DNA from 4 places in the Pantoea sp. y20 genome. Region 2 is predicted to be linked to each of the others. Evidence: predicted binding sites of a transcription regulator. Region 2 holds the regulator's gene; each other region holds the start of a gene.
The links. The regulator CRP, encoded in region 2, controls carbon source genes, mostly activating them, when cyclic AMP is high. The targets are predictions, from matches to a motif close to ATGTGANNNNNNTCACAT.

Region 1 (8,105 bases), 870 kb from region 2:
GGATGTCAGCCATTACGAGCAGAAGAAATTGCGTCGTGGCGATTACACGCCGGAAATTTTTCTCGATCTGCATGGCTTAACGCAGATGCAGGCCAAGCAGGAACTCGGCGCGTTGATTGCCGCCTGTCGTCGCGAACATCTGTTCTGCGCCAGCGTGATGACCGGGCACGGTAAACACATCCTCAAGCAGCAAACACCGCTGTGGCTGGCACAACATCCGCATGTGATGGCGTTTCATCAGGCACCGAAAATGTTTGGCGGCGACGCCGCACTGCTGGTGTTGATTGAGGTGGAAGAGTGGCAACCGCCTGAACTGCCGTAAAGGCTACGGTAAAAAGGATAGGGCCGCATTTGTAAGCGGCCCATAGAGCGGAATTACATCGCTTTAGCCAATTTTGACGGGCTGACCTGCCACTCCAGCTTGCCTTCGCAGGCCTCTGCATCAAAGTTTACGCAGGCTATTGCCGAGGTCGCGAACATCGGCGGCGCTTCCTGCGGGCAGAGTTCAGACACCAGATAACCCACCAGCGGCAGATGCGAAATCACCAGCGCCGATTTAACCCCTTTTTGTGCCAGCGCCTGCAGATAGCAGGCCACCATGCCTGGATCGCCGCCCGGCGTCAGTTCCGGCAAGACATCCTGCCCTTCTGGCAATTTCAGGGTTTCGCGTACCGTGGCGAGCGTTTGCTCGGCACGCAGGTAAGGACTGACTAATACCCGATCAATTTCTGGCGTTTTGCCGTTGAGCCAGCTCGCCATCGCTCTCGATTCATCACAGCCACAGAGTGTGAGAGGTCGAACAGAATCACTCGCTGCTTCCAGAGCTGCATCGCCATGACGCATGATAAAAACTTGCATAAAGCACCGCTGTTGTTTGTCGATATCGGCCGGTACCACAGCACCAGACGCTTCATTCTGCGAATGAACGGTGTGTTTTACCCCAATGGCTTCAGTATAGTCAACCGGTTGTTTATTAAATAAGCATATCTCAGAATGGTGCCGCGCTTACCGCTGCACGGCCCGCTGACTAACCCGCTGAATCTGTGCGCCTATTCACGATTGTGCAGAAGTGTAAAAATTCGTTTGCTGTTCTGACATTGCAATCAGCGCCTCACTCGGCGTAAAACGCTCGCCGTGCTGCTGCATTAATGACCTTAATGCTTTGACGATATCGCCAATGCCGCGCTGATCCATATAGCGGAACGGACCGCCAAGGAACGGCGGAAAACCGATGCCAAATACCGCCGCAATATCGCCATCACGTGCGTTGCGGATCACCGCTTCATCCAGACAGCGTGCCGCTTCGTTCAGCATTATCAATACGCAGCGATCTGCGATCTGCGCTTCGCTCTGCCTCGCCTGCGGTTTGATATTCAGCAGTGAATAAAGGGAAGCATCGACTTTGCGTTTTCCCGGCCAGCGCGAACGTTGATAGAGGTAAAACCCTTTGTGATTTTTGCGCCCTTTTCTGCCGTCGGCCAGAATGGCGTTCGCGGCGTTGGGGGCGCTGAAACGTATACCGTAAGCCTGCTCAAGAATCGGGCTGATTTTGCTGCCGACATCAATGCCCACTTCATCCAGCAGCTGCAGCGGCCCAACCGGGAAACCAAACTTCACTAGAGCGCGATCGATATGCTCAATCGGCTCACCTTCCTGCAAGCAGTGCATCGCTTCATTTATATAGGGCGCGAGAATGCGGTTAACGTAAAAGCCGGGACGATCCGCCACCACCACCGCCGTTTTGCCCTGCTGACGCGCCAGCTGCACCGTATTTGCCAGCGTTTGCGCCGAGGTATTGGCGTGAGGAATCACCTCCACCAGCGGCATTTTGTCCACAGGACTGAAGAAATGCAGACCGATCACGTTTTCAGGCCGCTGGGCTTTGGCTGCGATATCAGCAATTGGCAGCGACGAAGTATTGGAGGCGAAAATGGTGTGCGGCTGGCAATGGCTTTCGATTTCGCTGACCATCTGCTGCTTGAGCGCCAGATCCTCAAATACCGCTTCAATCACCAGATCGCGCTGGCTGAACCCCTGGTAATCGGTGCCGCCGCTGATGCGCGCCATCTGCTGCTGACGTTCGGCGGCTTTTAGCTGACGCCGCTTCACCTTGTTGCTCAGCAGATCCCAGCTGTATTGCAGCGCATGATTCACGCCGACCAGATTGATGTCTTTAATGCGCACCGGCAAACCGGCTTTCAGCGCCGTAACGCTGGCGATGCCACCGCCCATCAAACCGCCGCCGAGCACGCCAATCTGCTTCAGCACTTGCGGCTCGACACTGGCCATCGACTCTTTCTTTAAGGCCGTTGAGGCGAAGAACAAACTGCGCAGCGCGGCCGATTCTGGCGTCATCGCCAGTTGGCCAAAGGCGCGCGCTTCCGCTTCATGCCCGGCGCTGCTGCCCTGCTCCAGACCGATGCGCACCACGTCAAGAATGCGCTGGGCCGCTGGATAGTTGCCCTGGGTTTTGCTGTGGGTTTGCCGCTGCGCCAGCGAGAACAGCACCTGACGCGCGATTGGTCCCTGCAGCAAACGATCGCGGCGCGAAAGCTCCCGCCGTGCGCCTTTTCCTTTGTGTACGCGCGCAAGCGCCGTTTCCAGCAGAATTGATTGCGGCACCGCGTCATCGACAATCCCCAGCTTGAGCGCCTGTTTAGCGCGCAGCTGTTTGCCGGTAAGGATCAGCGGCAGCGCCTGCTGTACGCCAATCAGGCGCGGCAAACGTTGCGTACCGCCAGAACCCGGCAGCAGACCGAGCTGTACTTCCGGCAAACCGAGGCGCGTTTTGTCATCCAGCGAACAGATGCGCGCATCGCAGGCCAGCGCCAGTTCCAGACCGCCGCCGAGGCAGGCACCGTGAATCGCCGCCACCACTGGAAACGGCAGCGCGGCAATCATCGCCATCACATCTTGTCCCTGTTTTGCCAGCGCCTCAGCTTCCTGCGCCGTTTTGCAGTTGGCGATCATGCTGATATCCGCACCAGCAACAAAGTTGTCTGGCTTGCCGGAGATCAACACTAATCCAGCCAACTGCTGATGGCTGCGAGCTTCGTCCAGCACCGCTTTGATCTGCGGCACAAACTCGGCCTTCAGCGTGTTCATCTTCTCGTCCGGCACATCGATGGTGATCACACCGACGTGGTCGAGGCGCATGTGTAAATGAAAGGCGGATTCGCTCATTATTCGGCCTCCAAAACCATTGCCGTGCCCAGGCCGCCCGCCGCGCAGGCGGTGACCAATCCCAATCCGCCACCGCGCCGCCGCAGTTCCTGCAGCGTTTGCGTAATCATGCGTGCGCCAGTAGCGGCAAACGGATGACCATAAGCAATCGATCCGCCGAGCACGTTAAAGCGTTCTTCATTGACTTCACCTAACGCATGCGGACGATTCAGCACCTCGCGCGCAAAGCGTTCGTCACGGAACATCTTCAGGTTGGCTAAGGTTTGTGCGGCAAAGGCTTCGTGCATATCAATCAGCGTCAGATCGTTGAGCGTGATGCCGGCGCGCTCCAGCGCCAGCGGCGAGGCGTAGGCCGGTCCAAGCAGCATATCGTGCCAGACATCAATCGCCGTAAAAGCATAGCTGCGCAGATAGCCGAGCGGCTGAATGCCGAGTTCGCGCGCGCGCCCTTCACGCATCAGGATCACCGCTGCGGCGCCATCGGTCAGCGGCGTGCTGTTGGCGGCGGTCACCGAACCGTGGCGACGATCAAACGCCGGGCGCAGTTTGGCGTAATCGGCGGCGCTGGCGTTGAAGCGAATATTGTTGTCCTGCTCGATGGGCGCTTTCCACGGCGGCACAAATGCGGGCATCACTTCCTGGCTTAACACGCCCGATTGCCAGGCGCGCGCCGCATGCCGGTGCGAACGCAGCGCTAACGCGTCCTGCTGTTCACGCGTGATGCCGTGACTTTTCGCCATCTGCTCGGCGGTATCGCCCATGCGTAATCCGGTAGAATACTCCGCTACCGCCGGTGGCACCGGCAACAGATCGCGCGGGCGCAAACGACGCAGGATGCTGAGTTTTTGACTAAAGCTGCGCGCTTTGTTGAGATCCACCAGCGCACGCGCCAGAGTTTTACTGACGCCAATCGGCAGCACCGAGGATGAATCCGCGCCACCGGCAATGCCGGCATCGATGGTGCCCGCCACTAAACTTTCCGCCACGTTTGCCACCGCCTGAAAACTGGTGGCGCAGGCGCGGCTAACGCTATAGGCATCGGTATGCACGCCTAATCCGCTGCTCAGAACAATTTCACGCGCAATATTGGGCGCTTCCGGCATCTGCACCACCTGGCCAAACACCAGTTGATCGATAATCTCGACCGGTAATTCGCTGCGCGCCATCAGTTCGCTGATCACCATGCGCCCCAACTCCAGCGCGGGAATGCCGTGGAAATCGGTCGCCTGGCGGGCAAAAGGGGTGCGTAATCCGTGGGTTATGGCGATACGTTCGCCCTGACGCGTCAGCAGCGGCTGCGCTTTGCTCATTGCAATCACCTGTATTTTTCGACCGGGGCATCATTGCCAAACAGGTCTGACCTGATCATCAGTGTTAACTAAGTGTTGCTAAGTAGCCAATAAGCAGAGGAAAAAAGTGCGAGGGAATACACGAAAATGAGTTAAGGCTGCCGAAGGGGTTTCGGCAGCAGGGAGATTAGCGTAGGCCGAGCTGGAAAATCAGGGTTTCGGCCTGGCAGGCAAAGGTGAAGTCGATAGACAGGCGCACCGCGTCGCCTTCATTGGCAAAATCCGCGCGAATATCGCAAGGATCGGATTCCACCTGACGCGCGCGCTCAGTCAAATGCGCCAGCATCGCTTCCGCCGCATGGCGATCGGCAAACACGCCAGACCAGCTTGCGGTGCAATCGGTGTTATCCATCACGGTTCCCACATCAACACAGCAGCAGGCCGCCGTTTCGTTGGCATTACACTTTTTAATGGCATCAGTCATGATTCTCTCCTGACGATAATTTCAACATAATCGGATTATTTTCTGCCGCAAAGTGTACGCCTGCTGCGTTTTCACATCCACGATCAAGCCGCTAAGTGACGAATATCACACTAAAAATTGATCCACAGCAAAATTGAACGCTATGTTTAAGTCGAACCGCTAAGATTTTGTTAAGCAGATCTGATTTTATCGATCAAATCAGAAATATTTAAAAAACAATATTGCAACAAATACACAGGTCGGACCTATACTCGTCGCACTGGTCTGATATGTGGTTTTGCCATCAGTCCCTACAATTCGCCGCTCTTTGTTACGCGACGTAACAACGTTAAATAATAAATCTGGATGAGGTTGTGGTCATGAACCATAAAAACCTGTTTGCAAAGTCAGCTGTGGCAGCTGCAGTAACGCTCGTCTGTTCACATGTTTACGCCGCGGGCTTTCAACTGAATGAATTCTCAGCAATTGGTTTAGGTCGTGCATATTCCGGCGAAGGTGCGATGGGTGATACCGCCGCCTCTGCCAGCCGTAACCCGGCAACCATGGCATTAATGGATCGCCCTTCTTTCTCTATCGGCGCGGTTTATATTGATCCCGAAGTGGATATTAGCGGTCAGAGCCCGACAGGTCGCAGCCTCGATGCCAAAAATATCGCCCCAAATCAGTGGATCCCTAATCTTCACTACGTGCACCCAATTAACGATCAGTGGTGGATTGGTGCATCTGCGACCTCAAACTATGGTTTAGCAACCGAATTTAATGACGGCTATACCGCAGGTGGTTATGGCGGCAAAACCGACCTGATGACCGGTAATTTTAATATCAGCACCGCTTATCGACTGAATGAGAATTTCAGCTTCGGTATCGGCTTTGATGCGGTCTACGCAAAAGCGAAAATTGAGCGTTATGCAGGTGAAGCAGGTGCCGTGGCAGGATTGCCAGCCGATACCCAGATTGCGCATTTAAAAGGTGATGAATGGGGCTACGGCTGGAACGCCGGCATCCTGTACGAAGTGGATAAAAATAACCGCTTTGGCTTTACCTACCGCTCAGAAGTAAAAGTCGACTTTGATGGTGACTACAAGAGCAACATCCCCACCGCCTTTAACGGTACACCGCAGGCACTGGCTTTAGGCCTGCCTTACGGCACCAGCGGCACCACGATTCCGGGTTCTCTGACTTTGAATCTGCCAGAGATGTGGGAAGTGTCAGGCTGGCATAAAGTGGCGCCGCAATGGGCGGTTCACTACAGCCTGACGTATACCAGCTGGAGCCAATTCCAGGAGCTGAAAGCCACCGGCAGCAATGGCCAGACGCTGTTCTATAAGGATGAAGGTTTCCACGATGCCTACCGTATCGCGTTGGGTACCACTTACTTCTACGACGATAACTGGACCTTCCGTACCGGTATCGCCTTTGATGACAGCCCGGTTCCGGCCGATAAGCGTTCAATCTCTATACCGGATCAGGATCGTCTGTGGCTGAGCGCCGGTGCGTCTTACGCGTTCAATGAAGATGCTTCCGTAGACCTGGGTATTTCTTACATGCACGGTCAGAAAGTCACCGTCAAAGAAGGCCCGTATACCTTTAACTCTGAAGGTAAAGCCTGGCTGTACGGCGCGAACTTTAACTACAAGTTCTGATACGTAGCTTGATAAAAAAAGGCGACTCATTGAGTCGCCTTTTTGTTTTATTCAGAATCGATATCTTTCAGATCGTCCTGAATCGCACTGGCGTTCGGATTATCTTCCGGCTTCAGCTTACCGCCGTTGGCAATAAAGTCATGTCGCTGGAAGTAGGCATTACGAATAAAGGCGTACGGATCTTGCTGCTGACGCAAAATGGCGTCCGAATCCAGCAACTGCGCACGGGTTTCAATCCCTTCCAGCGTCCATTTACCTACCGAGATCGGCCAGCTCAACCAGCTTAAGACCGGATAGAGCGTATCAACGAAGTCACCGCCATCTTCACGGATGGTGAAACTACCGTAGGCCGGCAATTCAACATACGGGCCGTAACCGACGCCATAACGTCCCAGCGTGCTACCAAAGCGATGCGGCACTTCACGCGCCAGCGCCGGATTGGCTTTGCCTGCCACGTCGATAAAGCCACCCAGCCCTAACACGGTGTTCAGGAAGAAGCGGGTGAAGTGGATGCCTGCCTGGCGCGGTTCACCCACCAGAATGGCGTTGACCATGCTGGCGGGCTCTTCAACGTTGGATAACACATTACTGATGCCGCTACGTGCCGGCACCGGCACGTAATCGCGCCAGGCGACTGCCACCGGACGCAGAACATACGGATCCAGCACGTTGTAGTTGAAGTTAAACATCGTGCGGTTAAAGCCTTCCAGCGGATCGCTGCGCTGCGCAGGTTCCGTATTTTCAGCCGGTTTTGAGTTGGCACAACCCACCAGCAGTAAGCTGGCTAGCGCCAAACCGGTCAGGCGGTTATTCATTCTTCTCTCCCTGTGCGGATCAGTAAGGTATCGCTTCAGGGCTGCTGTTGATTAATTTCCACAGCCAGTTGCTGATGACCATCCCAGGGTGTGACCGCGCTTAAACCCAACCAGTCGCCAGACTGTGGATTGGCACTGCCATCGCGCGAAATGCGCACCCTGACTTGCACCTGATGCTGTGCCGAAAGCAGGCGATCGGGCATCATGGCATTGCTGTCATCGAGCGTGAGCGATAACGGAAAGTGGCTCAGCGGTAAACGCTTCACAGCCACAGGCACCGGTGAAACACCGTCAGACACAGAAATATACAACACTCCGCCTTGCGGTAACATTTTTTCTGCCGGCGGCGTCAAACTCACCGTCAATGCCAGGCTGCTATTTTGCTGTCCCGCGTCGGTTTTCGCTTGTTCAATGCTGCGCTCGATCATGGTGATGCGACGATCGCCTGCCGGTAACAGTTTCAGCATCACCTGCCATGCACCAATCGCCTCATTGTACTGCTGCTGCTCAAAGGCATTAAACGCCAGCAGACTCAGCGTGCGCACATCGCTGTGATCGCGTTTAAGCAGCGCTTTCAGCAACACGTTGGCCTGACGGTTATCCTGCGGATCGCTGGAGCGCGTCAGCACTTCGGCATAATCCTGCTGCAGTTCGATATTGTCTGGCGCCAGCTGTAGCGCATGTTCAAATG
Region 2 (8,105 bases):
CCAGCAACAGTAATTTCATAAAGGAATTAAAAATTATCCCTAATGACGATCCGTTCTTAGATCAACATCGGGCAAGGCTATGCAAAAAGTGCAAATGGAAAGAAAAGGAAAGCGGTAAATATGTCACACGCTCACATGGCAGCTGTGATATTGATAGAGATCTCATTTTTTAACTCTTTACTAACGGTCCTGAATCCATGTCGATAGAAAAAGTCGCACACCTGGCTGGCGTGTCAAAAGCCACCGTTTCACGGGTTTTAAACCAGAATCCCGGCGTGCGCCCGGATACGCGTGCCAAAGTGCTGGCGGCCATCGACATCTGCGACTATCAGCCCAACCTGCTGGCGCGCCAGTTGCGCACTTCGCAAAGCCATATGTTGTTAGTGCTGATTCCCGACATCACCAATCCATTCTGCTCACGCGTGGTTCAGGGCATTGAAGCCGAAGCTGAAGCGCAGGGTTACCACATTCTGCTGTGTAACTCAGGATCGCAGCTGCGGCGCGAAGCGGCCTACATTGCGTTGCTCACCGGCAAAGTGGTCGACGGCGTGATCACCATGGATGCCGCCAGCAGCCTGCATGAGTTGAAAGAATTGATTGGCGATCAGCCTTGGGTGCAGTGCGCGGAATACGATCCGTCGATCGCCGCCTCAAGCGTGGCGATTGATAATAAAGAAGCGGCTTTCGAAACCGTGCGTTATCTGGCGAGCAAAGGCCGACGTCGTATTGCGCTGGTGAACTGTGATATGCGCTACCTCTATTCACATAAGCGTGAAGAGGGATATCGCGCGGCGCTGGAGCAGCTGGATCTCAGCTGGTGCGGTGTGGCTTATGCCGAGAATATCACCTGCGAAGCGGGCAGTGCGGCTTTGCGCGAACTGCTCACGCAGCCGGAACCGCCGGATGCGGTGTTTGCGGTATCAGATGTGTTGGCGGTCGGCGTCATCCACGCGGCGTTGGAAGCAGGTTTACGCGTGCCGGAAGATTTAGCGGTGGTGGGATTTGATGGCATCAACTTTACCAGCAGCCTGAATCCACCGCTGACCACGATTGAGCAGCCGATGAATCGTATGGGTGTGCGCAGCGTACAGCTGTTGCTGCAACGCATCCGCCAGCCTAACGCGTCGGTGGTCCATGAAGTGTTGCCGTGGAAGCGCGTTGAACGCGCTTCCAGCTAACTTAGCGCCAAATCAGCAATACGCAGGCAGCGGTGAGCAAGCCCATCGCCATATTGAAGATTTTCCACGCGCGTGGGCTGCGCAGCAGACGTCCAATCAGCGAGCCAAAGCCCATCCAAATCACCCCGGAAACCACGTTCACCATGAACATGCCGATGCTGATCGCCACCACCGAATGCAGATATTCGCTGCCCGCCAGGCTGAAGCTGGCCACCGCGCCGAGCGCCATCAGCCAGGCTTTCGGGTTGATCAACTGCAGCAAGCCGCCTTGCCAGAAAGGCATCTGTTTCACCGTGACATCGTCGGTTTCCAGTTTTTCATACTCGGCGCTGGCGATTTTCCATGCCAGCCACAGCAGATAAAGGCTACCGGCAATCTTCAGGATGAGATGCAGCGAGGGATAAAGCAGGATGAGGCCGCCGATGCCAAATGCCACCATTAGCAACATGACTTGCATACCAATCATGATACCAATCAGCAGCGGAATGGTGCGCAGGAAGCCAAAATTAGCACCCGAGGCGGTAAGTAACATATTATTGGGCCCGGGCGTGATGGCCGCGACCCAGAGAAAACCTAACATTGATAAAAAAAGACTCAGTTCCATGTATATTCGGGTGCTCCTCACCCAGTAAAGCGAACAACCCATCGAAGCTATCAGCGACTTATGCATCAGACAAGCCTTTACCCAAGCTATTTTGATCGCCCCAGCGGCGAGCGTTTTAAACCCCTGCGCGGATTCAGTAACGCGCATCTGCAAACGCTGCTGCCGCGTATTCTGCGGCGCCGCGTTACGTTACGTCCGCACTGGCAGCGTCTTGACCTGCCGGACGGCGATTTTGTCGATTTAGCGTGGAGTGAAGATCCGGCGCAGGCGCGTCATAAACCGCGCATGGTGATGTTTCACGGACTGGAAGGCAGCTTTCGCAGCCCGTATGCGCACGGCCTGATGCAGGCGTGTCAGGCACGCGGCTGGCTGGCGGTGGTAATGCACTTTCGCGGCTGCAGCGGCGAGCCTAATCGCTTAAAGCGCATCTATCACTCCGGTGAAACCGAAGACGCCACCTACTTCCTTCACTGGCTGCAGCGCGAATGGGGCAGCGTACCCACCGCCGCCGTCGGCGTTTCGCTGGGCGGCAACATGCTCGCTTGCCTGCTGGGTCAGCAAGGTCACGATGTACCGATTGATGCCGGCATCGCCATCTCAGCGCCGCTGGCGCTCGAGCCTTGCAGCGGCAAGCTGGATGTGGGGTTTTCACGCTTTTATCAGCACTATTTACTGACGCAGCTGAAAAAGAACGCCACGCGCAAACTGCGCGCCTGGCCTGGCACGCTGCCGGTCGATCTCAGCCAGTTACGTGCTTTCCGCCGCTTACGCGAGTTCGATGATGCGATAACCGCACGTGCGCACGGTTTTATTGACGCCAACGACTATTATCAACGAGCCAGCGCGATGCCGTTGCTGACCGGCGTGCGTAAACCGCTGTTGATCATTCACGCGCAAGACGATCCCTTTATGACCGATGCCGTTATTCCGCAACCTGACCAGCTGTCAGCCTCCATTCAGTATCAGCTGACGCAGCAAGGCGGCCACGTCGGTTTCGTCGGCGGCACCGTTCTTAAACCGAAAATGTGGCTGGAACAGCGCGTGCCCGACTGGCTCTCAACCTATCTGGATGTGTAATTGTGATTATTCCCTGGCAAGAACTCGAAGCGGACACGCTGGAAAACCTGATTGAAACCTTCGTGTTACGCGAAGGCACTGATTACGGCGAGCAGGAACGCAGTTTGCTGCAAAAAGTCGCCGACGTACGCCGCCAACTGGAGCGCGGCGACGTGGTGCTGGTGTGGTCGGAACTGCATGAATCGATCAATATTATGCCGAAGGGTGAATTCCGCGGCTGATGCACCCCGCGGCAATTCGTGGTAACAATGCTCATCGCCGGACTTCACAGGGAGCTCTGTTATGTCAGCCAGGCATCCAATTATTGCCGTCACCGGTTCCAGCGGCGCCGGAACCACCACCACCAGCCTCGCCTTCCGTAAAATTTTCCAGCAGCTGAATTTGCATGCGGCGGAACTCGAAGGCGACAGTTTCCATCGCTACACACGTCCGGAAATGGACATGGCGATCCGCAAGGCGCGCGATCTCGGGCGCCACATCAGCTACTTCGGCCCGGAAGCCAACGACTTCGGCCTGCTGGAGCAGACGTTTAAACATTACGGCCAAACCGGCCTTGGCGAATCGCGCAAATATCTGCATACCTACGATGAAGCCGTGCCGTGGAATCAGGTGCCGGGCACCTTTACGCCGTGGCAGCCGCTGCCGGAAAACACCGATGTGCTGTTCTATGAAGGCTTACACGGCGGCGTGGTCACGCAGCAGCAAAATGTGGCGGAGCATGTCGATCTGCTGGTTGGCGTGGTGCCGATTGTTAACCTTGAGTGGATTCAGAAGCTGGTGCGTGACACCAGCGAGCGCGGCCATTCACGCGAAGCGGTGATGGATTCGGTGGTGCGGTCAATGGAGGATTACATTAACTTCATCACGCCACAGTTCTCGCGCACCCACATTAACTTCCAGCGCGTGCCGACCGTTGATACCTCAAACCCGTTTGCCGCACGCGAAATTCCGTCGCTCGACGAAAGCTTCGTGGTGATTCATTTCCGTGGTCTGGAAGGCATCGCGTTCCCCTATCTGCTGGCGATGATTCAGGGATCGTTTATTTCGCACATCAATACGCTGGTGGTGCCGGGTGGCAAAATGGGATTGGCGATGGAGCTGATTATGCTGCCGCTGGTACAGCGACTGATTGAAGGGAAGCGGATTGAATAAGCGGAGTCATTCCGTAGCGGCGCAATTTATTGCGCAATAAATTGCGCCGCTACAATCCGAGTTATAACTCGATCACTTCATAGCTGTGGGTAATTTCCACGCCTTTACCCAGCATGATCGCTACCGAGCAATATTTTTCCGCTGACAGATCAACCGCACGCGAAACGGCCTTGTCGCTCAATGCTTTACCGCTAACGATAAAATGCAGGTTGATGTGGGTAAAAATGCGTGGCGCTTCTTCACGGCGTTCCGATGTGAGCTTCACTTCGCAATCGGCCACATCGCTGCGCCCTTTTTGCAGGATCGACACCACATCAATAGCGCTACAGCCGCCCGCGGCCATCAGCACCATCTCCATTGGACTTGGCGCTTTATCACCGGAATTACCATCCATCAATACCTGATGGCCGGATGAGGATTCTCCGAGAAAGGTAAGACCTTCCACCCATTTCACTCGTGCCTGCATGATTCTTTCTCCTGAAGCGGCGGTTTTGCCGCCAGAGTACGCTTTCACCTGACAAACAGCAATCCAGAGTAATCCCCCTTCTGCTGAAGCGAGACAACACAAGACAGCTCGCAAAAGCTGTGCTACAAACAGTGCTGAAAATATTTTCGTCATCACAGACGAAGGCCGGAAGAATCAAAAGCGTAGCTTAAGAGTCCACCCGGAATAATTTTTCCTTTACTGGAAACGCTCGACGATTAAACCGCCTGACAGGGAAAAAATGCCCCCTGTGTTTTGGGCACGATTACAACAGAGGATAATAGCGAATGGTTCTCGGCAAACCGCAAACAGACCCTACACTCGAATGGTTCCTGTCCCATTGCCATATTCACAAATATCCATCCAAAAGCACGCTCATCCATCAGGGTGAGAAAGCGGAAACGCTGTACTACATCGTAAAAGGTTCCGTAGCGGTACTGATTAAAGATGAAGAAGGCAAAGAGATGATTCTCTCCTACCTCAATCAGGGGGATTTCATCGGCGAACTCGGTCTTTTCGAAGAAGGCCAGGAACGCAGTGCTTGGGTGCGTGCGAAGTCTGCCTGCGAAGTGGCTGAAATTTCATACAAAAAATTCCGTCAGCTGATTCAGGTAAACCCGGATATTTTAATGCGACTTTCGTCGCAAATGGCGCGTCGTCTGCAAGTGACATCTGAGAAAGTGGGCAACCTTGCCTTCCTCGATGTCACCGGACGTATTGCGCAAACGCTGCTAAATCTGGCCAAACAGCCAGATGCGATGACTCACCCAGACGGGATGCAAATCAAAATCACCCGTCAGGAGATTGGTCAGATCGTGGGCTGCTCACGCGAAACCGTGGGTCGTATCCTGAAAATGCTGGAAGATCAGAACCTGATCTCCGCACACGGTAAAACCATCGTCGTTTACGGCACCCGCTAATTTCTTCTCACCCACGGCGTGATGGCAACATCGCGCCGTTTCTATTTGCGATGAGCTGATGTGGCGCCGAATCATCTATCATCCCGAAGTTAACTATGCGCTGCGGCAAACGCTGGTGCTGTGCCTGCCTGTGGCTCTCGGTTGGCTGTTTGGCGATCTGCAAAAAGGTCTGCTGTTCTCGTTAGTGCCGGCCTGCTGCAACATGGCGGGACTGGATACGCCGCACAAACGCTTCTTCAAACGCCTGATTGTGGGTGGTTCGCTGTTTGCCACCGGCAGTTTCCTGATGCAAATCCTCACCGCTTACCAGATTCCGCTGCCACTGATTTTGCTGGCGCTGCCGCTGCTGATTGGCGTAACCGGCGAAATCGGCCCGCTGCACGCGCGCCTGCTGCCCGCCACACTCATCGCCGCCATCTTTACGCTCAGCTTAGTGGGACGCATGCCGATGTGGGTGCCGCCGCTGCTCTACATTGGCGGCACGCTGTGGTACGGCTTGTTCAACTGGTTCTGGTTCTGGCTGTGGAAAGAGCAGCCGATGCGCGAATCGCTCAGCCTGCTGTTCCGCGAGCTGGCGGATTACTGCGATGCCAAATACACCTTACTGACGCAGCTGACCGATCCGGAGAAAGCGCTGCCGCCGCTGCTGGCGCGCCAGCAAAAGGCGGTCGATCTCATCACCACCTGCTATCAGCAAATGCATATGCTGTCGGCGAGCCGCGATAACAGCCACAAACGCCTGACGCGCGCTTTTCAGGTTGCGCTGGATTTACAGGAACACATCTCCGTGAGTTTGCATCAGCCCGAAGAGGTGCAGAAGCTGGTTGAGGAGAGCCACGCCGAAGCGGTGATTCGCTGGAACGCCAAAATTATTTCGGCGCGGCTGCGCGTGCTGGCGGATGCGATTCTCTACCATCAGCTGCCGGATCGTTTTCACATGGAGAAACAGCTCGGCGCTCTGGAGAAAATTGCACGCCAGCATCCGGATAATCCGGTCGGCAACTTCTGCCTGTATCACTTCAGTCGCATCGCCCGCGTATTGCGTACGCAGAAGCCGCTCTACACGCGTGACCTGATGGCCGATCGCCAGCGCCGTTTGCCGCTGTTGCCGGCGCTGCGCAGTTATCTGTCATTCAAATCCACCGCGTTACGCACCGCAGCCCGCTTCGCTGTGATGCTGATGTTTGGCAGCTCGCTGGCGCTGTTCTTTAACATCCCCAAACCTTACTGGATTCTGATGACCATCATGTTCGTCAGCCAGAACGGTTACAACGCCACGCGCGTGCGTATTCAGCACCGTGCGCTGGGCACTTTCGCCGGATTGCTGATCGCCGCCGCGTCGCTGCAGCTGGCGGTGCCGGAATCGATCACGCTGCTGTTTATGCTGGGGATTACGCTGGCGAGCTATCTGATCACGCGGAAATATTATGGCTGGTCGATGATTGGCTTTACCGTCACGGCGGTGTATTCGCTGCAATTGCTGTCGCTGAACGGCGCGCAGTTTCTGCTGCCGCGCATGATGGATACCTTGATGGGCTGTTTAATTGCCTTCGCCGGGATGATTTGGCTGTGGCCGCAGTGGCAAAGCGGGCTGCTGCGCAAGAACGCGCACGATGCGCTGGAAGCCTATCAGGAGGCGCTGCAACTGCTGCTGGGGCCGGAACAGTCGCCCGATAAACTGGCTTATCAGCGCATAAAGGTTAATCAGGCGCACAACGCGCTGTTCAACTCATTGAACCAGGCATCGAGCGAGCCGGGCTTTAACCTGCAATATCTGAAAGATATGCGCATGTGGGTTACGCACAGTCAGTTCATCGTCGAGCATATTAATGCCATGACGATTCTGGCGCGCGAGCACACCATGCTGACATCGAAGCTGGCAGAACGTTATCTGCAATCCTGTGAAATCGCGCTGCAGCGTTGTCAGCAGCGGCTGGCGTATGACGGTCCGGGCAACGACAGCAATATTCTGGAAGCGCCGGAAAATCTTAATGAAGGGCCGGTGACGATTGTCGAACAGCATGTGAAGCGGATATTGCAGCACCTCAGCGTAATGCACACCATCTCTTCGCTGGCGTGGAGCCAGCGACCGCATCATGGCCGCTGGCTCAAAGTGTTACGTCCGAAAGCGGATTAAGCGGTCAGCACCTTTTCAATCGCGCTGGCGAAACGCGTCATGCCTTCGGCGATATCGGTTGGTTCAATCACCAGCGACGGCACAAAACGGATCACGTCAGTACCGGCGGTGAGAATCATCAGCCCTTCCGCGGCGGAAGCGTTGAGGATGTCACGCGCTTTGCTGGCGAACTGCGGCCTCAGCGCGGCACCAATCAACAGACCTTTGCCGCGAATCTCGCTTAAGATAGCGAATTTGCTTTCGATGGCTTGCAGCGCTTCAACAAACTGCTGACGACGCGCTTCAACGCCTTCCAGCACTTTTGGCGTGTTGATGATGTCCAGCGCGGTTTCAGCAATGGCACACGCCAGCGGATTGCCGCCGTAAGTGGTGCCGTGCACGCCCGGCGCCATTACTGAGGCGATTTCGTTGGTGGTCAACATCGCACTCACCGGGAAACCGCCGCCCAGCGCTTTGGCGGTGGTGAGGATATCGGGCCTGATACCGTAATGTTCGTACGCAAAGAGTTTGCCGCTGCGTCCCATGCCGCTCTGCACTTCATCCAGCACCAGCA
Region 3 (8,105 bases), 1.7 Mb from region 2:
TTATTTGGTGCTCAATTCACAATATCCCGCCAGAGCGGGCCAGATTGCCATCTGCGTATCCACGATCTGGTCAAGGTCCTCACGATTAGCGCCTTCACGCGCACGCACCGACATTCCCTGCAGTAAACACGCCAGGTAGCGGGCTAACCTTGCACTATTGGCACATTGCGGTAACTCGCCGCGCTGCTGCCGGGTATCAAGAAATGCTTTTAACGCTGATTCCTGCGCGTGATGCTGTTGAGCCAGCATTTGCGCCACTTCTTCTGAGCCGGAAGAGAGCGCGCTCGAGGTACAAATGAAGAAACAACCAGCAGGCTTATCACATGCGGTGAAGCATGCGGCGGTTGCGCGAAAATAGGCTTCAATGGCCGTTTTCACGTCTAATGCATCGTCATTTAGCACGGCGTTGCGTTGTGCGCTGAACGTTTCAATGTATCGCTGCATCGCCGCACGGAATAACCCTTCTTTATTTTCAAACTCAGCATAAAGGGTTGGGGCCTTAGCGCCGGTAGCGTTAACCAAATCGGACAGCGAAGTGCCTTCATAGCCATGCGCCCAGAACAACATCAATGCCTTATCCAGGGCATCGTTGCGATCAAACACTTTCGGACGGCCGCGCGTTTTCCTGTTCACCACATCGATAACTTCTGTCATTGGGCACCTCAAAGCGTAGAAACACCCCATTAAATTACCGATCATTAAATAAATATGCAAGCGCAGCCCGGAATGAGTCTATTCGTCTTTGCCCGTTTGTGCTTTTTGCTTGCGAAAGCACCCAAATGGATAAGTCAAAAAGGGCTGGGAAGCCCATAATCACGCCACTTCCGATTAAAATAATGATCGTTAATAAAATGATTGACGCGCGGGTCCATTCGGCGGTAGCATTTAATTAACGGTTGTTAACTTAATCGCGACCGACCCCAATTCACCCGTTTAAGAGAGCAAAATTATGAAAAGCATCAAACTGACTTTGGCCGCTGTAGCATTGTCTTCAATCGCGTTTGGTAGCATGGCTGCAGACTTAGTAAACGAAGCGCCGTTGAATCAACAACAGATTGGTGTGGTTAGCGCATCAGGTAGCACTAACCTGACATCGCTGGAGAATCAGCTAGCGGAAAAGGCCAGTGCTGCCGGAGCAAAGTCATTCCGCATCACTTCGACCTCTGGCAACAACAAGCTAAATGGCACAGCAGTAATTTATAACTAAGAGAATTGAGCGGAGGGCAATGAAGCATTCCGCAGGAAGTGAATAAAAGGCTTCGGAAGATAACCTTCTGAAGCCTTTTTTCTTATCCGTTAGAACGCAGCTGTGGATAGCGGCGGAAGATAGCGATACACCAGAACAGTGCGGCAAGGCCAATAATGCCGCCGACGTTACCGACATCCGACATTTGCATATGCAAACTGACCTGATTACCCAGTAGCGCACCCGCGCCGATACCGATGTTGTAGATACCCGAGAACAGCGACATCGCGACGTCGGTGGCATCCGGTGCCAGCGCCAAAACGCGCACCTGCATCGCCAGACCAATCATCATCATTGCCATGCCCCAAACGATGCACAGCACGGTGATTGCAGCGGGACGTACAGCAGCAAACACCAGCAAGCCCATGCTTAGCGTGATCATCGCAATCGCGGCGATCAGCATCGCAGAAGGGAATCTATTGCCCAGCGTACTAAACAGCACGCTGCCGAGAATGCCCGCTGATCCAAATAGCAGTAACAGCAGCGTGGTGAAATTATCATCGGCATTAGCCACCACCTGCATAAACGGTTCGATGTAGCTGTAAGCGGTGTAATGCGCCGTCACCACCACGGTAACCAGAACGTACATTGCCACCAGCGCCGGACGGCGGAATAGCATCGGAACGCTGCTCAGTGAACCCGTGTGCTCGCTCGGCAGACGCGGCAGTATGCGCATCAGCAAAATCAGCAATACCAAAGCAGACAAGCCGATCATGCCAAAAGTAGTGCGCCAGCCAAGATATTGACCGACGATACGCCCAATCGGCACGCCCAGCACCATCGCCAGCGCGGTACCGGTTGCCAGCATACTCAACGCCTGAGTTTTCTTGCCTGCAGGCGCCACGCGAATGGCCAGCGAAGCGGTAATTGACCAGAACACGGCGTGCGCTAAGGCAATACCGATGCGCGAGATAACCAGTGAGGTGAAATCCCATGCCAAAGACGAGAGCACATGGCTGGCAACAAACACAATGAACAACACCGCCAACAGCAGGCGACGCTCAATATTGCGCGTTAACAGCATCAACGGCAGTGACAATAGCGCGACAACCCACGCGTAGATGGTCAGCATAATGCCAACATCGGCAGTCTTCATGTCATAGCTGGCGGCGATATCCGACAGCAGACCGACAGGCACGAATTCTGTGGTGTTAAAGACAAAAGCAGCAATAGCCAGCAGTACAACGCGTAGCCAGGCCGTTTTACGGGAAACAGTAGTAGATTGCATGGAGTTCAAATCTGTCAGACGGCAAATGAAAGGGCAAAAAGCACCCCAGAAAGTGACCGGAGTCACAAATTGCCGCTATTGTGGAGCATTAATGAGCGGAGGGAAACCGTTTGTCGGGCTTTTATTACTGAATATTTTTTATCAAGAGTGGCGTAATTAATAGCCTGAGGTTTTTACGCTTTCTGTCATCAATACGAGAGCGAGCAAGATTAACAACGGGGGAGAAAGAGGCAACTGGACCTGACGCCACCTTGAGCGCCTTAAGGTCCAGTTATTATTACACTTAAATTTATAATTATTATGAAACGCCGCAGTGCTGCTTAACAAAAGAGTTAGGTCTGCTGACCACTCTCACATCATGATTATCAGAGTCGCACCATATGTTTTAGTGCCACACTATTCTGAGTCGTCATGTTTTTTTTTAACCCCACCGGACAGCAGTGCTCGCAGCCCAGCGCGCTGGCATAAAATTTACGCGCTTGCTGAATGGCGGCATTTGGCGTGTAGAAAGTCCCAAGGAAACGGCGTGCCTCATCGGCGGGTAGGTACGGGCATCCCGTTGCGTGTACTACATGGTTGTCGTTATAGCCGGCATGCTTATCGACGTAATAATAGAGTCCCATCTATCGTCCTCATTGCTGTGAAATAATAAAAGTCTAACTATTGTTGGAATGGAATGAATTATAGCGACGAATGGCCGTTTTGTTTTATCTGGGACTGTGAGATCACCGGATGGCGTGGACCTGATAAGAGAACGGGGCGTATTAGCCCCGTTTAACAGATGAAAGGTATTACAGTTTCCGGCACTGCAATCGCCAGCCGACCAGCAAAGCCATTAATAATAGCAAGCTAATGAATGCCGTAACGCCCATCCAGCCATAGCTGTGCCAGAACACGCCGCCCAATGTACCCGCCACGCTGGATCCAACGTAATAGCTAAACAGATAGAGTGACGATGCCTGGCCTTTAGCCCGACGCGCACGCGGGCCAATCCAGCCGCTGGCAACAGAATGCGCCGCAAAGAATCCGGCGGTGAACAACATCATGCCGGGTAAAATCAGCCACAGTGAGTTAAACGCCGTCAGCAGCAATCCCGTCAGCATAATCGCAGTTGCGCCAATCATCACCGGACCGCGTCCAAAGCGGCTGGTCATCGCGCCGGCTTTCGGTGAACTCCAGGATCCGGTCAGATAGACCACCGACAGCAATCCCACCACCGCCTGGCTCAGCGACCAGGGCGCACTCAGCAGGCGATAGCCGATGTAGTTGAACAGCGTGACGAACGCGCCCATCAGCAGGAAGCCCTCAGCGAACAGCAGCGGTAATCCTTTATCGCGCCAGTGCAAACGGAAGTTGATCAGCAAACTACGCGGACGTAGCGAAGCTGGACGGAAATGACGCGACGCAGGCAGGATTTTCCAAAACATCAGCGCGCCCGCCAACGCGAAACAGCCAATCACGCCCACCGCAACGCGCCACGAGAAGAAATCAGTCAATACGCCCGTCAACAGGCGTCCGCTCATGCCGCCAATCGAGTTACCGCTGATGTACAGCCCCATGGAAAAGGCGATAACGCGTGGATGAATCTCTTCACTCAGATAGGTCATGCCAACCGCCGCAACCCCGCTCAGCGATAAGCCAATCAGCGCGCGCATCAGCAAAATCCCCTGCCAACTGCTCATGGTGGCGGAAATCAAGGTACAGATAGCCGCGAGCAACAGCGCGGTAACCATCACCGATTTACGCCCAATCGCATCCGACAGCGGCCCGGTAAACAGCAATCCCAATGCCATTAAGCCGGTCGATAGCGAGAGAGAAATACTGCTTTGCGCTGGAGAAACACCAAACTGTTGCGATAACACCGGCAAAATGGGCTGCACGCAATACAGCAGGGCGAAAGTGGCAAGACCGGCAGAGAACAGCGCCAGCGTCACGCGCATAAACTGCGGCGATCCGCGTTCAATCCATTCTGAAGGGGCTGCAGCTGGAGCAGGCTTTACGGACAACTCGTCTTCATCGAGTATCACCCCCTGAGAAGAGCGACTCACGGAACATCCTCGTTTGAACAATCATGCCGTTACTGTAGGAAAGGGCGAATAGGTTGTACAATATATTAATAATCTCAAATGAGACGTTTAAAGTATGAATGTTGAGTTGCGTCATTTACGCTATTTCGTTGCCGTCGCGGAGGAACTGCATTTTGGCCGCGCCGCGCAGCGCCTGAATATTTCGCAACCGCCGCTGAGTCAGCAGATCCAGCAACTGGAGCAGGAAATTGGCGCCCAGCTGTTTACCCGCACCAATCGCAGCGTACAGATCACGCCCGCCGGCGCGCTGTTTTTGCAGGATGCGCGTGCCATTTTGTTACAGGTGGAGCAGGCCACCCGCCGCGCCGCACGCGTGCATAGCGGGCAGGAGGGCGAGTTGCGCATCGGCTTTACCTCCTCAGCGCCGTTTACCGGTCTGGTTTCTGACGCGCTGTACCAATTCCGTCAGCGTTGGCCAGAAGTGCACATTCAGATGCAGGAGAACAATACGCGGCAGCAGCTTGCGCCACTTCATGACGATCGGCTCGACCTCGGTGTGATGCGCAATACGCCGCTGCCCAGCGATCTGCAGCACCGCGTGTTACTGCGTGAGCCGCTATGCGCGGTAGTGCATTGGGCGCATCCGCTGGCCGATGCAGAGTCGATTTCCATTCAGGCATTAGCCAACGAGCCGTTTGTATTTTTCGATCCGCAAGGCGGCACTGCGTTGTACGGTGAAATCCTGGCGCTGCTGCATCGCTATCAAATCAAACCTTTTATTACGCAGGAGGTGGGCGAGGCGATGACCATCCTTGGTCTGGTGGCGACCGGACTCGGCGTGTCGATTCTGCCGGCGTCATTCAGCCGTGCACGTCTGGCCGATGTGGTGTGGATCCCGTTGCAGGAGAGCGACGCGATTTCTGAAGTTTGGCTGGTCTGGTCAGCGACGCGAGAACCAACGGCGCAAATGAGCAATATGATGTCGCTGATGCTGCAAAATGCAGAGAATTGAGTCCGCAGTTGAATGAGGGCCCAAACTTTATGTGCGATAAATCACATTTCTAATCAAATATTTGACGCTGCAGGGCAATCTGCATCACCATAGCTGCTGTTTATTTAGAAGCGCGAAAATAATGGGAGCAGGGCGTGAATCTGTACAGTCAACCTGGTCATATTGATCAGATAAAACAGACCAACGCTGGTGTGGTTTACCGACTGATTGACCTTTACGGCCCGATTTCGCGTATTGAGCTTTCTAAACGTGCCCAGTTAGCCCCCGCCAGCATTACCAAAATCGTGCGTGAAATGCTCGATGCCCATCTGGTTCAGGAAACTGAATTTCAGGAGCCAGGCAGTCGCGGTCGTCCCGCGATTGGTTTGATCCTCGATACGCTCGCCTGGCACTATCTCGCCGTTCGCATTCAGCCCGGATTTATTACGCTGACGCTGCGCGATCTCAGCAGCCGCGCGCTGCAGGAAGATCGCCTGCCGCTGCACGCCAGCGCCGACAAACCACTGCTGCAAACCTTGCACGAGACAGTGAATGACTTCTTTATTCGCCACCAAAGCAAGCTGGAGCGTTTGACCGCCATCGCCATTACCTTGCCAGGATTGATCAACGCCGCTTCTGGCGTGGTCCATCGTATGCCGGGTTATGACGTGCAGGATATGCCGCTGGGAGAAACGCTGGCGCAGCGCACCGGTCTGCCGGTGTTCGTGCAGCATGATATTTCCGCCTGGACGTTAGCCGAAGCGCTGTTTGGCGCATCCAGTGGCGCGCAACATGTGATTCAGATTGTGATTGATGAAACCGTCGGCGCGGGCGTGATCAGCGGCGGACAACTGCTGCACAAAAATGGTCGTACGCTGGTGGAAATTGGTCATACGCAAATCGATCCTTACGGCCAGCAGTGTTATTGCGGCAATAATGGCTGTCTGGAAACCGTCGCCAGCATCGGAAGCCTGCTTAATCTCACCGCCCAGCGTTTGCCGTCGCAGCCGGACAGTGTATTGCATCAGACGCCGTTGACGATTGAGAGCTTATGCGCAGCCGCGCAGCAGGGCGATCGCCTGGCGCGTGATGTGATTGCGGGCGTCGGACATCATATTGGCCGCATGCTGGCGATGATGGTAAACATCTTTAATCCTCAACAAATCCTTATCGGTTCGCCGCTGAATCAGGCCGCCGATGTGCTGTTCCCTGCGGTGAGCAGTACCATTCGACAACAAGCCTTGCCCGCATACAGCAGTAAAATCCAGCTCACACCAACGTCTTTCAGCGATCCCGGCACCTTTGGCGGCGCCGCACTGATAAAAGACGCGCTCTATAGCGGCCATTTATTGGTAAAACTGTTGCAGGGATAATTACAGCTCACCTTAAGTTTGTCCTAACGCAATCTGCCCGCGAAAACATTTCCTTAAACTGCCTCCTTCGCACGTTACACATCGCTTTAATGAAGGAGGAGAATGGTGAAAACGCTTTTTGTCACCGGTACCGACACCGCGGTGGGTAAAACCGTGGTATCACGCGCATTATTGCAGTGCTTTGCCAAGACGAATCTGTGCGCCGCAGGCTTCAAACCTGTCGCCAAAAGCGCGCAACTCACATCTGAAGGCTTACGTAATAAAGATGCCCTGTTATTACAGCAGGCTTCAGGTCTCGCTCTCGATTATTCCGCCGTCAATCCTATCGCCTTACAAGAGGATGAAATCAGCACCAGCGCGTCGCAGCGTATAGATTATCCGTTGCTCAGCCGCAGTCTAAACGATTTGCAGCAGCGCGCCGCGCGCGTGGTGGTAGAAGGCACCGGCGGCTGGCGCAGTTTAATGAACGACTTACAGCCTTTGTCCCACTGGGTGCGGCAGGAACATTTACCCGTTGTGTTGGTAGTCGGCATTAAAGAAGGTTGCATCAGCCACGCTTTACTGACCGCCGATGCGATTGCGCAGGATGGATTGCGACTCGTGGGTTGGGTAGCCAACCGTATTAATCCCGGTCTGGCGCATTACGCTGAAATTATTGATGTTTTGAGCAACAAGTTAGGTGCACCTTTATTAGGCGAGTTGCCTTATCTGCCGCGCGCAGAACAACGGGAACTGAGTGGTTATCTGGATATTTCACTGCTCGATGACAATATTACGCACGACAACAGTGCAAAGCCTGCGGCCTGATGAAACAAAAAGCCGCAAATGATCAATGGCTGAATCTAAGATTTCAGATTCAGCCCTCCTCTTTACTGAATTAATTGCCATAATATTCAATATCTTACTTGCAAATTTTAATAAACCCCTTGTTCTGGCGTGATTCATGCATCAGCAGCTCTGATGAATATCTTGCCGGAGCACCTGTATGTCGCAATCAGATGAGAAAGGTTTGTTGTATGGGCTGAATGACCGCATCGGTCCATTGCCTGCATTTTGTGCCGCACTACAACATGTGCTGGCCAGCGTAGTGGGCATCATTACGCCGCCGCTGATTATTGGTTCCGTGTTGGGATTACAGGCATGGATCCCTTACCTGATCAGCATGTCGCTGCTCGTTTCCGGTCTCGGTACTTTCTTGCAGGCGCGCCGCTTTATGGGCATTGGCGCAGGCATGATCTGC
Region 4 (8,105 bases), 190 kb from region 2:
TGTGTTAACAGCTGTGGGAAGGAGGAGATACTCGCTGCCGGCGGGGCCTGGATTTCGGGTTTTATGGCGCTACGCCGGGTACAACGTGCAACCTGAGCAAGTAAGCTCTCTAAATCCAGCGGCTTGAAAAGACAATCGTTCATTCCCGCCTGAAGGCAGCGTTGCATAATATGCTGCTCAGCCGATGCAGTCAGGCCGAATAGCATGATCGGTGTTAACTGATGCTCATGCTCGTATAGACGCAGCGCTTCAGCGAACTGAAAGCCGTTCATGCCCGGCATATTACAGTCTGTGATGATGAGGTCGAAACGTAATGGATCCTGCTGCCATAATGTCAGTGCTTCTGCCGCACTTTCACTCACCATGACTTGATGGCCAGCCAGTTCAAGCTGTTTCCCAAGCAGTAATCGGTTGGGTGCGTGATCGTCGATGATCATCACGGAGAGCTTGTCGGAGATCAGCGGCTGCGACAAATGAGGCTGTGTTTGATCCTGCGGTTCCCCGGGCAAGGCACGGAAATAAAAAGAGAACACCGCGCCTTCCCCTGGCGCACTTTCCACAATCAGCTCACCATCCAGTAAATGCGCCAGATTACGACAAATGCTTAATCCTAATCCGGTGCCAATTTGCTGCTGCTGACGATCGCCCACCTGCACAAAAGGTTCGAAGATGGCGTGCTGTTGGTCTTCCGTCATGCCACAACCTTGATCGCTAACTTCGATCACGAATTCACAACCGTCCTCCTCCTGCGCAATGCCCTGCATGAGCACAACAGTGACAGTGCCGTAATCGGAAAACTTAATGGCGTTGCTCAATAGATTGGAGAGAATTTGATTCAGCATCAATGGGTCTGTTTTCACCCAGTAAGCAGCAATATCCATCTCTACCCGCAGTTCAAGTCCCTTAATCTCTGCTTTATTACGGAATAGCGTAACCGCTTGATCGAGAACATCAGGAAGGTAGACCGTTTCTAACGTTGGTTGATAAAGGCCGGACTCGATTTTCGACAAATCGAGAATATCGCCAATCAATGACAGCAACGCGCGTGCCGAATGGTACGCAACACGGATGTTCTCTGAGAGTGAATCAGCCGGTTGCAAGCGAGTTTCGAGCTCCAGTAAGCCAATCATGGCATGCAGTGGCGTGCGGATTTCATGGCTCATGCTGGCAAGAAATTCACTTTTGGAGCGGTTGGCTTTATCAGCCACATCTTTGGCGAGTTGTAACTCCTGCAGCAGCGCATTGCGTTCAGTGACATCCAGCCAGCCCCCAATAACACCTGCGACATCACCGTGCCGATCGCGAAACGGCAGTATCCAGTGATAAAGCTGGAATGTTCGCTGTTCAAAATCCATATGTATGTCGCGCATGACGGCTTCGCCATCCACTAAGGTTTTTTGATAGCCATCTTCAATACTGTGAATACTGGCGTTATTGCCAGTGAGAACGTCCGACAGTCGTTTACCGATGACATCTTCTCGCTGGAAATCCATAAAACGTAGGTAGGCATTGTTGCAATCCACTAATCGGGTTTGTTTGTCGCGGATATACATGGCAACGGGCGAGTCATTGAAGAGTGTATGGGTGAAATTGAGCTGATTTTTCAATGCATTTTCAGCCTGAATACGCTGCTGAATAACCTTCCGCAGATGACGGTTCCACAGCAAAATAAGGGCTATTAATCCGGTCGAGACCGACACAATCAGCAAGATAACTTGTTTGTAACTCTGCCATGAAGCACTGAGGAACGGCATCTCTGACTGACGCCAATGTGCCAGCAACTTGAACATGGTTTCGGGAGGAATCGCGATCAAGGCTTTATTGAGAATGCTAATCAGCGTTTCATTACCGGGTTCAACACGCATGACAAAACGTGCCGGGTCTGCACCCAACGTGGTTTCAATAATCAGGTCATCTGCGTAATGGTTGTGGAGCAGATAATCCACAAAAATCTTTGGCATCACTACCGCATCAATTTCATGCGCCTGCAATTCACGCAAGGCCTGCAAAGGATCATTGATATAGGCGAGGTTCAGATGGGGATAATGCAGAAGCATCCAATCCTTCATCTGCCGATTGTTCAGCATGAGAGCCGAGCCAAAGGGAAAAGGATCCCGAGCCATAATATTCCGAGGGCGTTTATGGCGAATAATGACCCAGTGTGAAACCAGCCATGGGCGGGTTATTAACTGAGGGGGCATATCCGGGGTAAGCATCTCAAGCGCATACAGATGTGGAAAATGCTTATCGGTTTGGTTACGTCCACTTTCTTCCTGAACTTCTGAATTAAATGTAATGCCACTTTGGTTGGCTATCAGATCTAAAACATCAATGATCATGCCGCGAAACGGCATGCTTCCGTTGCGACTGCTGAGTGGAGCGAGGGTTTGCGGTAGTGCGGTGTTAATACGCGGGTGTGCCTGTAGCCATTTCTCCTCTTCATGCTTGAGTGCAAGCGGATTACGCTGCAGCACATGGTACGTATCCAGTTGCCAGCGCTTCGCTATCTGCATGCGAATAGAGAGAGGAATTTGTGTTAAGGCAAAATTAATCGCTTCGGCAAGTTGTGGATAACGCGGGCTAATGCCAAAGCTGAAATTCATCGGAATAGCGTGGTTATCTTTGGTTATTTCCAGCCCATTTGCGAACATGAAGCGATTAAGGTGTGTAAGTGTGGCGGCATTGCCCCATACACGCTCTGTTTGGCCAAATGCTGTTGCTGCGACAGCATCGTAGTAACCAGGAAAGCGAACTAAAAGGTCGCTCTTAAAAGTCTCTTCTAAATGTGCACGCATCAACGCTGAACCAGACCAGGCCATGCGATTGGGTTCATCAATTTTTAATGGAGCGTTCTGCCCAGACTTAAAACCGATCGCTGCATAATCCAGCATCCAGGGGTCGCTGGCGATCAAGGTTTGCGGCTCTGATACTGAGGGGGGTTCTACATAGATCGCTAATAGTTGCATTTCTCCGCTGGTTACGGCTTCCTGGGCCGCGCTATGGCTGGCGTAATAATGGATTTCTATTGTGGTATCCAGCATATTCTGAATCAGAGAGAGATAATCCGCACTCACGCCTTCGAATCGTCGCGTATCTATATCCATAAAAAGGGGCGGTTGTGGTTGCCCAGCGACAGCAACTTTGAGAACGTGATGACGAAACTCCGAAGAGATTGGTTCAGCCAGTTGTAAAGCAGGTTGAGCTACATCATATCGCGCCAGTAATTGCAGTTTTTTCTCTGATGCTATTAATGAACATGAAACTAAAGCCAGAAAAAATAAGGCCAACAAGCGAAAAGTAGTAAGATTAATTAGCACGCTGCCTTCTTAAGGTATCCATTAATATCTATTGGGACCAGGGATTATAAAGATATTATTATCTTTCGCTCGTTCTATTCTTTTACTGTTGAAATTTTGCGACCATTCTCAAATATTTGATTTTTAGCGAAAGAGAGAGGGTGATGACGATGTAACTATATGATGTTCATTTCTTAGCTTATTCAGTTGGTTAGATTGCTCCTTTTCTTTCAAGACAATTCTTATGTGGTCTTGTTAAGGAGTTAAGTCAGACTTTTCCCACTTTTACGTGAGCAGGCAAGTAAGAATCTATCACGGAAAAATATAAACCTAAAAGGGGTATATGAAAATGACCGCTATTAGGGTGACGCTATCGATTTAGAATTCTGATGTTGTGAAGGCTATTTTTCACAGCTGTTGTAATCGACACCATTTATTTATTGAAGCGGGTGTGATAGTCAGAATTGGACAAAGTTAATGCTGTAATAAAGGAATAAATAAATGGTATATGCACATAATAAACAAGTGCGTGTGGCTGTCCTTGATGATCACCCCATGGTTCGTACCGTTTTCGAGTTGTGTTTAAAACATGAGCCCGATATTCATTTGGTGGGAACCTGGGCTTCAAGTAATGAATTATTTAATCAGCTAAGAAGTACCGTAGTTGATGTGCTGGTACTGGATTTCCTGCTGGGTGAACGTGAACTGGATGGTTTGGCGCTGGTGAAGCAACTGCGTAATCATTATCCCCAGCAAAAAATTCTGATCTCTTCTTCAATGGAGAGTCCGGCCATCGTCAAAATGGTGTTAAGCGCAGGCGTGAAGGGCTTTATTGGTAAAAGCCACAATATGCAGGAAATTACCCATGCGATTCGTCAGGTGGCGCAGGGCCGTTTGTTCTTGTCTAAAGAAGTCGCTTACGAGGTTGAAAATCTCTATGTCATGAGCGAAGAGTCGCTGGATGACAGCCTCGATTTCAGCAGCAAAGGCAATATGTATGAGAAGGTGAAAACCCTCAGCCCGCGTGAAGTTGAAGTGGTGCGCTGTTTTCTCGATGGTTTGAGCGTGTCGCAAATTGCCGTGAAGTTTAAACGCAGTCGTAAAACCGTGAGCGGGCAGAAACAATCGGCGCTGAAAAAGCTCGGTTTACGTTCGGATTCTGAGCTGTTCAAATACAGCCATGACCTGATGTCAGGCTATTAATTCTCTTCACAGGCGGCCACTTACGGCCGCCTGTTTCCTCTTCGGCATCGCAGACTTCACGTTCCAGGTAACAGCTTTCCGTAACATGTCTTTAGGTGATGTTCATCACAGTTTTAAGCCGCATAACCCGGTCTGATGGCCCCCATTGCTACAGCACTTATGGGGACGTTATGAATATCGAAACGCAATCCGGCGTGATCACTGGAAAAAAACAAGTCAGCGTTGCGCAGCAGCAGGTGAAATGGGACGGCAAAGGTACGCTGGTGCGTATCACGCGTGGCGGCATTTGTGGATCCGATCTGCATTACTATCAGGAAGGCAAGGTCGGCAGTTTCGAGATCAAAATGCCGATGATCCTGGGCCACGAAGTGATTGGTTATGTGGTGGAGAGCGACAATCCAGCTCTTAAACCCCAACAAAAAGTCGCGGTAAATCCCTCTAAGCCTTGTGGCGCGTGCAAATATTGCCAGCGCGATCAGGAAAACCAGTGCACCACCATGCGCTTCTTCGGCAGCGCCATGTATGTGCCGCACGTTGATGGCGGTTTTACCCAATACAAAGTGGTGGATAGCGCGCAATGCGTGCCGTTCCCGCAGGATGCTGATGAAACGGTCATGGTGTTCGCTGAGCCGCTGGCGGTGTGTATTCACGCCACGCAGCAGGCAGGTGATCTTAACGGCAAGCACGTGTTTATCTCAGGCGTGGGTCCGATTGGCTGCCTGATTGCGGCGGCGGCCAAAGCGCGCGGCGCGGCCTCCATTTTGTGCAGCGATATCAGCGAACGTTCACTGGAGATGGCGCTGCAGATGGGCGCAAGTGAGGTGATTCATGCCGCCGACGGCGATTTCGCGCCCTATCTTGCCGACAAAGGCTATTTCGATGTGGCGTTTGAAGCCTCCGGCCATCCTTCTTCGCTGCAGCGCTGCCTTGATGTGGTATGCGCCAAAGGCACGCTGGTGCAGGTTGGCATGGGCGGCACCATTCCCAATTTCCCGATCATGGCGCTGATTGCCAAAGAGATTAATCTGGTCGGTTCCTTCCGCTTCACTCATGAATTCAACACCGCCGTCGAATGGCTGGCCACCGGCGTGGTAAACCCGTTGCCGCTGTTCAGCGGTGAGTATGCCTTGCAGGATATCGATGCCGCGCTGCAGTTTGCCGGCGATAAAACCCGTGCCGCTAAAGTCCAGTTAACCTTTTAAGGAGCAGTGATGAGCCAGTTATTTTCCCTCAAAGGCAAGCGTGTGCTGCTGACCGGTTCGGCGCGCGGCATTGGATATCTGCTGGCGCGCGGCCTGGCGGAAGCCGGTGCTGACGTGATCGTCAACGCCACCACGCACGAAGGCGCAGAGAAGGGCGCGGCGCAGCTGCGTGAGTTGGGCTTACGCGCGCACGCCAAAGCGTTTGATGTCACGCAATCGGCGCAGGTAAAACAGGCGGTAGATGAGATCGAAGCGGAGTGGGGCGCGATTGATGTGCTGGTGAATAATGCTGGCATCCAGCGTCGTCGGCCGTTCCTTGAATTCCCGGAGCAGGACTGGAATGACGTCATCGCGGTCAACCAGACCGCCGTATTCCTGGTTTCGCAAACCGTGGCGAAAAAAATGGTCGAGCGTCAGCAGGGTAAAATCATCAATATCGGTTCGATGCAGAGCGAATTAGGGCGCGACACCATCACGCCTTACGCGGCCTCCAAAGGCGCGGTGACTATGCTGACGCGCGGCATGTGCGTGGAGTTGGCGCGTCACAATATTCAGGTGAACGCCATTGCGCCGGGCTATTTCGTCACGGAGATGACTCAGGCGCTGGCTGACGATCCTGCCTTTACCGGCTGGCTAACCAAGCGCACGCCAGCCGCTCGCTGGGGCAAACCGGAAGAGCTGATTGGCGCGGCAGTGTTCCTTGCTTCCAGTGCATCGAACTTCGTTAACGGGCATCTGCTGTTCGTTGACGGTGGCATGCGCGTCGCCGTGTGATGACCGGGCGCGGCTGGCATTATCATCGGCCCGCGCCTAAACCTTAATCACCCCTCTGTATTCCTAAGGATAATAAAAATGCCAATAACCATCATTGTGCTGGGTGTGATACTGCTGCTGGTGTTGATGATTGTATTTAAGGTCAATGGCTTCATTGCTTTGGTATTTGTCTCGGCGGTGGTCGGTATTGCCGAAGGCATGACGCCACTGAATGTAATGGCCTCGATCCAGAAAGGTATCGGCTCGACGCTGGGCGGATTAGCCATGATCCTCGGCTTCGGCGCCATGCTCGGGCGGCTGGTTTCCGATACCGGTGCCGCACAACGCGTGGCTACCACGCTGATCGCCGCTTTTGGTAAAGAGCGGCTGCAATGGGCGCTGGTGGTGACCGGACTGATCGTCGGCCTGGCGATGTTCTATGAAGTTGGCTTCGTACTGTTGCTGCCGCTGGTGTTCACTATTGTGGCGGCTGCCGGTTTGCCGCTGCTGTACGTCGGCGTGCCGATGGTCGCCGCGCTCTCGGTCACTCACTGCTTCCTGCCGCCGCATCCTGGCCCAACGGCGATTGCCACTATCTTTGGCGCCAATCTCGGTACCACGTTGCTCTACGGCATGATCATCACCATTCCAACGGTGATTATTGCCGGACCGGTTTTCTCGAAGTTCCTTAAAAGCTTTGAGAAGTCACCGCCGGAAGGGCTCTACAACCCAAAAATCTTCACGGAAGAGGAGATGCCAGGCTTCGGCATCAGTATTTTTGCCGCAGTGATTCCGGTGGTGCTGATGGCGATTGCCGCCGTCTTCGAGTTGACCACGCCGAAAGAGAACGCGCTGCGTCAGTTCTTCGAATTCATCGGTAATCCGGCAGTGGCGCTGTTTATCGCGGTGGTGATAGCGGTACTGACGTTGGGGCTGCGCAATGGCCGTAAGATGGAAGAAGTGATGGATATGTGCGGCGAATCGATTGCCGCCATCGCCATGATCATCTTTATCATCGCGGGCGGCGGTGCATTTAAACAGGTGCTGGTGGACAGCGGCGTGGGTAACTACATTGCCGATATGATGAAGGGATCGTCACTGTCACCGCTGCTGATGTGCTGGACGGTTGCGGCAATGCTGCGCGTGGCGCTGGGTTCAGCCACGGTGGCGGCGATCACCACCGCCGGTATTGTGACGCCAATTATCGCGGCCACGCATGCCGATCCGGCCTTGATGGTACTGGCGGTGGGTTCCGGCAGCGTGATCGCTTCACACGTGAACGATCCCGGCTTCTGGCTATTTAAGGGCTACTTCAACCTGAGCGTGGTGGAAACCCTGAAAACCTGGACGGTGATGGAAACGTTAATCTCGATTCTCGGTTTAGCCGGCGTGTTGGCGCTCAATGCCATAATTCACTGATCGATAAAGCTTCACAAGGACGTGAAGCTCTTAACCGCGCGTGCGGATCCACGAGAAACGTGACTGATAGCCGCTGTCAAAATGGGTGTTGTAGCGATAGCTGGAACCCGATTCCGCCATGCAGTAGGTACAGACGTTTAGCACTTCAATATGTTCCGCCACCACTCCCCGCTGTAACAACAAGCCTCGCGCCAGGTTAGGCAGATCAAACCAGATTCCATCCTGCTGGGCC

Region 1: ACYAC5_RS13630 (YfcZ/YiiS family protein) is a predicted target of CRP. The motif match lies at 5,050-5,067, and genes of this name have one in related genera.
Region 3: mlc (sugar metabolism global transcriptional regulator Mlc) is a predicted target of CRP. The motif match lies at 5,543-5,560, and genes of this name have one in related genera.
Region 4: idnD (L-idonate 5-dehydrogenase) is a predicted target of CRP. The motif match lies at 4,593-4,610, and genes of this name have one in related genera.

What each region holds. Positions count from the first base shown of each region.
Region 1 covers NZ_CM142816.1:2,926,427-2,934,531, forward strand. Annotated here, with positions in the region: gene smrB (endonuclease SmrB) at 1-322, shown strand, start outside; gene sixA (phosphohistidine phosphatase SixA) at 376-858, opposite strand; gene fadJ (fatty acid oxidation complex subunit alpha FadJ) at 1,054-3,183, opposite strand; gene fadI (acetyl-CoA C-acyltransferase FadI) at 3,183-4,493, opposite strand; gene ACYAC5_RS13630 (YfcZ/YiiS family protein) at 4,660-4,956, opposite strand; gene fadL (long-chain fatty acid transporter FadL) at 5,316-6,599, shown strand; gene mlaA (phospholipid-binding lipoprotein MlaA) at 6,647-7,414, opposite strand; gene ccmI (c-type cytochrome biogenesis protein CcmI) at 7,450-8,105, opposite strand, start outside.
Region 2 covers NZ_CM142816.1:3,799,601-3,807,705, forward strand. Annotated here, with positions in the region: gene ACYAC5_RS17690 (LacI family DNA-binding transcriptional regulator) at 198-1,178, shown strand; gene ACYAC5_RS17695 (LysE family translocator) at 1,180-1,782, opposite strand; gene ACYAC5_RS17700 (hydrolase) at 1,843-2,859, shown strand; gene ACYAC5_RS17705 (YheU family protein) at 2,862-3,080, shown strand; gene ACYAC5_RS17710 (phosphoribulokinase) at 3,142-4,011, shown strand; gene ACYAC5_RS17715 (OsmC family protein) at 4,073-4,477, opposite strand; gene crp (cAMP-activated global transcriptional regulator CRP) at 4,783-5,415, shown strand; gene ACYAC5_RS17725 (YccS/YhfK family putative transporter) at 5,474-7,552, shown strand; gene argD (bifunctional acetylornithine/succinyldiaminopimelate transaminase) at 7,549-8,105, opposite strand, start outside.
Region 3 covers NZ_CM142816.1:2,133,983-2,142,087, reverse strand. Annotated here, with positions in the region: gene ACYAC5_RS10070 (TetR/AcrR family transcriptional regulator) at 1-654, opposite strand; gene bhsA (multiple stress resistance protein BhsA) at 950-1,207, shown strand; gene ACYAC5_RS10060 (sugar transporter) at 1,290-2,474, opposite strand; gene ACYAC5_RS10055 (hypothetical protein) at 2,840-3,097, opposite strand; gene ACYAC5_RS10050 (MFS transporter) at 3,266-4,522, opposite strand; gene ACYAC5_RS10045 (LysR family transcriptional regulator) at 4,617-5,513, shown strand; gene mlc (sugar metabolism global transcriptional regulator Mlc) at 5,648-6,865, shown strand; gene bioD (dethiobiotin synthase) at 6,968-7,672, shown strand; gene ACYAC5_RS10030 (nucleobase:cation symporter-2 family protein) at 7,851-8,105, shown strand, end outside.
Region 4 covers NZ_CM142816.1:3,614,571-3,622,675, reverse strand. Annotated here, with positions in the region: gene ACYAC5_RS16705 (ATP-binding protein) at 1-3,317, opposite strand, end outside; gene ACYAC5_RS16700 (response regulator) at 3,798-4,499, shown strand; gene idnD (L-idonate 5-dehydrogenase) at 4,670-5,701, shown strand; gene idnO (gluconate 5-dehydrogenase) at 5,711-6,475, shown strand; gene ACYAC5_RS16685 (gluconate:H+ symporter) at 6,554-7,873, shown strand; gene ACYAC5_RS16680 (purine nucleoside phosphorylase YfiH/LACC1 family protein) at 7,904-8,105, opposite strand, start outside.